One region of the Arthrobacter sp. 9E16 genome, then DNA from elsewhere that is predicted to be linked to it. Evidence: predicted binding sites of a transcription regulator. Region 1 holds the regulator's gene; the other holds the start of a gene.
The links. Region 1 encodes LexA, which represses DNA repair genes until DNA is damaged. Its sites were predicted from a motif close to TCGAACANNTGTTCGA; they were not measured.
Positions count from the first base shown of each region.

Region 2: CXR00_RS18535 (HNH endonuclease signature motif containing protein) is a predicted target of LexA. The motif match lies at 2,182-2,197, and genes of this name have one in related genera.

Region 1 covers NZ_PJIU01000003.1:717,129-721,321, forward strand. Annotated here, with positions in the region: gene CXR00_RS15535 (ATP-dependent DNA helicase) at 1-1,177, shown strand, start outside; gene lexA (transcriptional repressor LexA) at 1,317-2,147, opposite strand; gene CXR00_RS15545 (LysM peptidoglycan-binding domain-containing protein) at 2,564-3,028, shown strand; gene CXR00_RS15550 (histidinol-phosphate transaminase) at 3,174-4,193, shown strand, end outside.
Region 2 covers NZ_PJIU01000002.1:759,603-763,795, forward strand. Annotated here, with positions in the region: gene hrpB (ATP-dependent helicase HrpB) at 1-590, opposite strand, end outside; gene CXR00_RS18535 (HNH endonuclease signature motif containing protein) at 634-2,022, opposite strand; gene CXR00_RS10210 (DUF4334 domain-containing protein) at 2,610-3,407, shown strand; gene CXR00_RS10215 (putative protein N(5)-glutamine methyltransferase) at 3,470-4,193, shown strand, end outside.

The DNA.
Region 1 (4,193 bases):
CGTGGAGGAGCTGGCGCAGGCGGCACGTGCCTTTGAGCAGTCCATGGAGGGTGTTCCCTCCGGCCTGCTGGCCAGCGGGCTGAACGAAGAGCAGGAACAGGCCGTGGGGCGCGTTCGCGAGGCCTGCCGAGTGGCGCTCTCTGATTCCAAGCCCGAGCCCGGGGAAACCGCAGACGGCGGCCGGCAGACGGCCCGTTCACGGCTTATGGCCGTGCTGACTGTCTGCGAGCGGCTGATCTCGGCACCGGCGGCCGGCGAGGTGATTTGGGCGTCCCGGCCCAGTTCCTTCTCCCCGTCGGGAGGTTTTTCACCGCCCGACGAGACCGCCCCCGCCACCCTGAACGTTGCTCCGCTGTCAGTAGCGGGACGGCTGCGTGAAGGATTGTTTGACGGGCACACCGTTGTCCTGACCTCGGCAACCCTGGCGATCGGCTCCGAGTTCGGGCCGGTGGCCGGTGCCCTGGGCCTGTTGGGTCCGGGTGCACCGTCCTGGACCGGAACCGACGTCGGCAGTCCCTTCGATTACCCGCGCCAGGGGATTCTGTATGTGGCCAAGGACCTGCCCAAGCCGGAGCGGGGTACCTCCGAGGCTCAGCTGAATGAAATCGAAGCGCTGCTTAAGGCCTCCAACGGCGGCGCGCTGGGCTTATTCTCCTCCCGGCGAGCGGCCGAAGATGCCGCCGATGCCATGCGCACCCGGGTGGATTTCCCCATCCTGTGCCAGGGGGAATCTTCCATGTCTTCACTGGTCAAGCAGTTCTCTGAAGAGCCGGACACCTGCCTCTTCGGCACCATGTCGCTATGGCAGGGCGTGGACGTTCCCGGAGCCGCGTGCCGGCTTGTCCTCATCGACCGCATCCCGTTTCCCCGTCCCGATGACCCGCTGATGACCGCCCGCACCCGAGCAGTGGCCAAGGCCGGAGGCAACGGGTTCATGTCCGTGGCGGCGACCCATGCCGCCGTGCGTCTGGCACAGGGCGCCGGGCGCCTGATTCGTGCGGCGGGGGACCGCGGTGTGGTGGCTGTCCTGGACTCCCGGCTGGCCACGGCCCGGTATGGGGGCTTCCTGCGCGCAGCGCTGCCGCCGTTCTGGTCCACCACGGACCGCTCCGTGGTGCTCTCCGTTTTGGGCCGGCTCGCAGAGCAGTCGGCAGCCGAGGAGCTGTCGGCGGGATAGGCGGGCTGCGGGGGCAACCGCGGCACTCTGCGGCCCAGTGAGGCCGGGCAGCAAAGACATGGACATGCAAATGGCGGCCGGAATATTTCCGGCCGCCATTTGCGTGCTTTCCGCTGCAGGGATCCCGCCGGGACATCGGCTAAAGAGCGCGCATCACCGAGACAACTTTGCCCATGATGACGGCGTGATCGCCCACAATGGGCTCGTACCGCGTGTTCTGCGGCAGCAGCCAGGTGTGGCCGTTGCGCTGCCGGAAGGTCTTGACCGTGGCTTCATCGTCGAGGAGGGCAGCCACAATGTCACCGTTCTCAGCTGTCGGCTGGCGGCGCACAACCACCCAGTCACCGTCGCAGATGGCGGCATCAACCATGGAGTCTCCCGAAACCTTCAGCATGAAAAGGTCACCGTGTCCCACCAGCTGACGGGGCAGCGGCATGATGTCCTCCACCACCTGCTCCGCAAGGATGGGTCCGCCGGCGGCGATGCGGCCGACCAGCGGCACCATGGCGGTATCAACGGAGGTGGCAAGCTCGGTTACCGAGGCCAGCGCCGGGGTTGAGCCTGCGCCCTCTTCATGCTGGTCTCCGGTGCGCCCCGCAGCGCCGGCTGAAGGGCTGTTGTCCGTGCCGGAGCCGGGGCGTCCCGGCCCCTCTTCGGCTGCCGTACCGGAGGACCCGTCACGGAGCATCAGGGGAATGAGGATTTCCATGGCGCGGGGGCGCTTCGGATCACGGCGGATGTAGCCGAGCTTCTCCAGCTGCATGAGCTGGTGGGTCACGCTGGACAGGCTGGCCAGGCCAACCGTGTCGCCGATTTCGCGCATGGTGGGCGGATAGCCGTTGGTGCTCACGGACCGCTGAATCATCTCCAGGACGGTCTTCTGCCTGGGGGTGAGCCCTTTGGCGCGCGCACGGGTGCCTGTGGCAGCTGGTTTGTTGGTGCTGTCTTCGGAAGCAGTCCTGCGGGCCACGTCGGGTTCCCTTCGGGTCAGCTGGTCCCGGCAATGCCGGGGCTGGTCGGTAAATGTCTAATCGGTACAAGCCGGGACGTATTGGCCGTGCAAGCCGTTCCGGCGGTTATGTCAGAGGCAGCTGATTCAGTGATCCTGAGGAACCGCTCCGACGCCTGGGCTTCGAGTCGATCCGCAGAACCCGTTGAAGGTTCCCTCTTGTCCTCAACGTTAAGCGAGCAGTGCGGTGTTTTCAAACATTTGTTCGAGCGAGTCTCGACTTTATTAGTAGATAAGTGCTAGAAATAACTCAGCAGAAATCGAACATACTTTCGACAGCCGCCCTCAGCGGAGGTTCGGGTAAGTCGATCAGCTTCCAATCGTTCGAATATGGCTTCGGGTATTTCCTGCAGCCATCGAACCGGAAAGGCGTTGCAATGACAACCCAAACAGTCCCGACAGCTCGAACAGCTGATTCGAGTCATACAGCTGCTTCAATCCATACAGCTGCGTCAAAAACAGCTGCGTCAAACACATCTCCCTCACAGCACCTCGATTCCCGGCCTTCAAATCCTTCCCTGCCGGTCAAGGCGAACTCGCTGCACCTGACTCGCAGGGGCCGTCTGGTTTTCATCGGCCTCCCGCTGATGCTCGCCGCAGCGGCTGCGCTCATTGTGCTGGGTTTCTTCACTGCTCCCGCCATGGCCTCCAGCGGGGGGCCGGACGTGACAAGAACCGTCCAGGTCAGTGTGGCTGCGGGTGAGTCCCTGTGGGGCCTGGCGCAGGAGTTCGCTCCTGAGCGTGACCCGCGGGATGTCATGGAAGACATCATGGAACTCAACAACCTGACTGAATCCCGCCTCATCGTTGGTGCTCAGCTTTACATCCCCGTTGAACGCTGAGCCGGCAACAACGCTGAGCCGCAACACCTCAGGACGAAACACCCAGAGCCAAACAAGTCAGTGCTCAACAACGCGGGACGTAACAAGGCAGGGCGTGCAGCCCGCAGATTCTTCCCGCTCCGCCTTCGAGTCTTAAGCTGTACAGGTGACTGAACAGCTGGCGAGACTCAACCGACTTCCTCTGCGCGATGACCTCCGCGGACTGACGCCCTATGGCGCACCCCAGTTGGATGTGCCCATCCTGCTGAATGTCAACGAGAATACGCATGGCCTGCCGAAATCCGTGCGGGAGGCGATTGCGATCTCTGTGGAGCGGGCCGTGGCCGGACTGAACCGCTACCCGGACCGGGAATTCACGGAACTGCGGGACCGGCTTGCCGCTTACCTCGGCCACGGACTGACCTCCGAAAATATCTGGGCCGGGAACGGCTCGAACGAGGTCCTGCAGCAGATTCTCCAGGCGTTCGGCGGTCCCGGACGGACGGCCATGAGTTTCCCTCCCACTTATTCCATGTATCCGCTGCTCGCCAGCGGCACCGGCACCCGCTACGTCACGGGACACCGAAGCGACGACTTCGGGCTTACGGCTGAGTCAGCTGCAGAACAGGTTCGCGCCGAGGCGCCGAACATCGTCTTCCTTTGCACTCCGAACAACCCCACCGGCACAGCACTTTCACTGGATGTTGTGGAGGCCGTCTACGAGGCGGGGGCCGCGTCAGAGGCCATCGTGATCGTGGATGAGGCCTACGGCGAGTTCTTCCATGCCGGCACTCCGAGCGCCCTGGAACTGCTGCCGGGACGCGAGCGCCTGATCGTCTCACGCACCATGAGCAAAGCCTTTGCGCTCGCCGGAGCCCGGATCGGCTACATGGCAGCCGCCCCCGAGGTTACCGATGCCCTCCGCCTGGTGCGGCTGCCGTACCACCTGTCCGCCATCACGCAGGCCACCGCCAACGCTGCGCTGGAACACGCAGATGCTTTGCTGGCCAACGTTGAGGACATCAAGGTTCAGCGCGACCGCATTGTCTCCGAGCTGCAGGATCTGGGTCTGAAGCCCGCCCCCTCAGACGCGAACTTCGTCTTTTTCGGCGGAATGGAGGATCCCCGGGCCGTCTGGGAAGGCCTGCTGGAGGCAGGCGTCCTGGTGCGCGACGTCGGGATCCCC
Region 2 (4,193 bases), on a different contig from region 1:
AGAGTCAGGTCATCGCGCAGTTGCCGGACTTCGGTGAGCATGCCCAGCAACAGGTCTGTTTCCAACCCGCGCTCGTGCACTTCATCAAGGACGACGGCGGATGTTCCTTCCAGCCCCGGGTCAGCCAGCAGCCGGCGCAGCAGGATGCCGGGGGTCACGAACTCGATGATGGTTTCCGGGCTGGTGTGGCTTTCTCCCCGCACTGTGTAACCGATCCGGGCACCAACACGGCTGTTGTCCAAAGCAGCGAGCCGGCGCGCGGCCGAACGCGCCGCCACCCGGCGCGGCTGTGTTACGACAATCCGCTGAGGCCTTTCGGCGGTGAGCGCCGGAGCGGTGCGCCCTTCGCCGGCGCTCTCCTGCGAGACCAGCAGATTGGCGAGCAACGGAGGAACCAATGTGGTCTTGCCGGTTCCCGGCGGGGCCTGCACCACGGCGGCGTTCTTCCCGGTCGCGGGGTCCAGGGCCGCCGCCAGATCCGGGAGCGCCTCGGCAAAGACCAGCCCCGCGCCGATGCGCTCCAGGTTGAAGGGAGCCTTGGTCAGAACGTTTGAACGGTCCGGATTGCCGGTTGAATGCTGTGTGCTCACCGGTCCATTCTCCCGTGTCCGGACCTGTCTTCTGCCAACACCTTTACTCCAGAGCCGGCGGAGAAGGAGCAATGGACCGATAGACATGCCCCGTAGGCGTAGTGGTCACAACCGTGTGCCTGCCGTCCGGAGTGTGGTCCGCGATGTCCTGCGCGGTTCGGGCGGTCCAGCCGGGTGCTTCCTTGGCCTGGTTGCAGGCCTCACACAAACCCTGAACATTCTCCGCCGACGTCAAGCCACCCTCACGAACCGGCACAACATGGTCATAATGCCGGATCGGAGCACCACACCACGGCATCCGGCACACCCGGTCCCTAGCTGCGATAAACCGTGCCAACCCCTTCGGCACCAACCGTGCCTTCGAGTCCATCGCCACCAACCGCCCCGACCCGGGAACCGCATACAACCGCCGCAGCCACACCTCAGTCCGCGGATCAGGCCGCACCCGCGGCCTGCCCCACCCCGACAATGTTCCTTCAGCACCATGAAGGTCAACCGCGGCGGATGATGATCCGGAACCCGACCCAGTGTCCGGCCCGCTGCCGCGGATCAGGTCCCGCGCCCACTGCGCCGGCACCACCCCGTACCCCGCCAACACCGCCGGCTCCGAACCATCAGGAACACCGGCATCAGGAGCACCGGCATCCAGGACAACGGCATCCATGACACCTGCGGGCAGCACCCCGGCCAGCAACGCCCGGTCCGTCATGATCAGCTGCACTTCCACCCGCACATCCTCCGCCCGCGCCTGCCCCGTGACCCGCTCCACCAACGTATCGGCCATAATCTGACCCCGGCCCCGGCAATCCCCGGCAGCACGCAACCGGTCAGCTTCCCGCGACAACGCCGCGAACACCCCCACCCCCTGGGCCACCGGCAACAACCCCGTCAAATACGTCATCGTGTCCGGCGCCGGACGACACGACACATACCGGCCCTCAACCGCCTTCGCCGCTCGGTTCACCACCGACTGCGGATCCAACCCGTACGCCACCGACCTCACCCGGGCTACCAGCGCCCGATCACCCAGGGCCCCCAACCCCGCCAGGTCTCCGGCCACCACCGCATCCACCCGGCCCCGGTCCTGCCGGGACAGGCACGCCGTCTCCCGCACCAACAGCGTCGCCCGCCACTCACTGAGCACCCCCACACTCAACGCCTGCAAAGTGCACGGCATCTCCGCGGTCAGGATCTTGGCCAAGCCCAGCAACCGGTTGCCCCGGTGCGGGGACTCCCGGCGGGCCAACCCCACCTGCGCGCCCACACCCCGGCCCAACTGCTCCGCCGCCAGCCCCGCCCGGACCTGGGCACGGCGGGTCGAGGCATCAAACGCCGCCGCAGCCCGAGCCTGCGCCGCTGCAGCCGCGGACTTTAGCTCCTCCAGCAACCGAATCTCATCAATCAACCGGGCACGCTCAGCAGCCTCCAGCACCTCCACCGACGCTGACTCAACAGCCGGGTCAACAGCCTGCTTTCCGCCGGGACCGCAGAGGCGAGCGCTGCCGTCAGAAGTCCTCCCTTCAAGGGGAGGCCGACCTGGGATGACTGCGGTTTTCAATCTGGAGCCTCCGTGCCGTTCAGCCTTCACGAGTAGTACATATGTTCTATTTTAGCTTCTGCGCCCGGCATAATTGGAAGGCGGCCCTACTCAAGTTTCTTCGAAAAAGTACTGGTGTTCTGGCGCCCGGACTGAGTGCCGCGGGTTTCATAACGTTTGCTCAGAGGTACCTTTCACGTACATTTCACCTAACGTCGAAAACCCGTCGCATGGAAGAAGGCCCAGTGGACCACCATCGCGTTCCCATCCCCGTCCGAGTGTTTCCCGGATGGGCCGAATCTCCTGTTTGGCTCCCTGGCGGTCCCGTCGACTTCGGGGACTCACAGCTTAGTGAACAGCTCAAAGCGGACCTGGCCGCCTGGGAAAGCCGCTACTACGCCTCGATTACGGATGCGACAGCCAACGGTGACAAGACAGCACCACAGCGTAAGGACCGAACTCACGGGGAGCGGGGAAGAGCGTTGGCCGCTCAAATTGCAGCAGAGCTGGGGAGTGACTTTGTTGTGACGTTCGAGAACAGCAATGGAAAGAGCCGCACAATTCGCAGCAGTGCGCCTGCAACAAATCCTGCGGCCGCGCGAGCCTTCACCTCCAGCTATGAGGACGCAAATTCCGATGCCGAAAAGCTCGAGAGTGCCGGTGGACATTGGGAAGCCTATGCACCGCTGTCCGGTGCCCGCCTCGGGAACCCCACCGGCAGCAGTCCCAACAACGATGTCACCCCAGCGCTGGCCGGACTGAACGCCCTCAGCGGCGGAACCACCTCCAGCGAAGCCCTGGCATTTTTCGATTCCCTCCCGCCGGTTTGCATCGACGAACTCACCGGCTCATGGCAGGGAGCAGAAGTGCCAACCGGCCATCCCCTCGACGGCGTTCTGGGCAGCCTCGGGTGGCAGGGAAAGAGATTCGAGGGCCCCGAGTCCGCACACCCGCTGGTCTTCAGCGGCAGGGACGGCAACCTCTTCGAGGTGAATCCGTGGTTTGTTCCGCTGCGGACAGCCCTGAAGCTCGGCCCCATCCTGCGCCGTCCGGCCGCCGGCCGCGTCATCCGCCCGTTGCTGCGCCTGCTCCGAACGACACAGCCGAAGGCCAGACTCCGTCTGATGGAATACCGCGGCGTGGTGTCAGTCACCATGATCTACGATTCCCTGCCAATCAACGATGCCTTTCGCAGAGTGGACGCGAACACGCTGCTGGGGGCAATGGACATGCCCGGACCCCATCCTCCCTTCATGTTTACGCTTGTGAGGATCAGCTAGCGGCAGCTTCACGCCCGCCTCCGTCCCTTGCCCCACGCTGCCGTAGCTGTGAAAGTATCCCTGTGCACCGGACCATTCCCGAAGAACTGCTGGCCGCACGGCTCCGAGGGGCCGGTTGTGTTTTCGCCGAGGATGAGGCCAGTCTTCTTCTCGCCGAAGCCGCAAAGCGCAGCGCCGAAACTGCCGGCTCCGAGAATCTGGAGCAGATGGTCCTGCGGCGGTGCGCCGGTTTTCCGCTTGAACAGGTGCTCGGATGGGCCGAGTTTTACGGCCTGCGGATAACGGTCTCCGCCGGCGTCTTCATCCCCCGCCGGCGGACGGAACTGCTGGCCGCTCACGCCATAGCCCTGGTCAGCGCCCTGACCAACCCGGTGCTCGTCGAGCTTTGCTGCGGCTCCGGAGCCGTCAGCCTGGCCGTCGCCTCGCGCACCGGCCATTCCCTGAAGGCCTATGCCGTCGACATCCACCCCGCAGCGATCGAATGTGCACGCATCAACCTGGCCGGCCGGGCAACCGTCCTGGCCGGTGATCTGTTCAGTGCGCTGCCGCAAACCCTGCTCCGGCGGGTCGACGTCGTCGTTGCGAATGCCCCCTATGTCCCCACTTCGAAACTGGACACCCTGCCTCCGGAAGCGCGCGACCATGAACCTGCAATTACCCACGACGGGGGCGCCGACGGCGTGACTGTTCTCCGGCGCATCATCAGCGCAGCACCGGCATGGCTGCGCCCGGGCGGATCACTGGTGGTGGAGTGCAGCAGGGAGCAGTCCGCCACCGTGGCCCAAC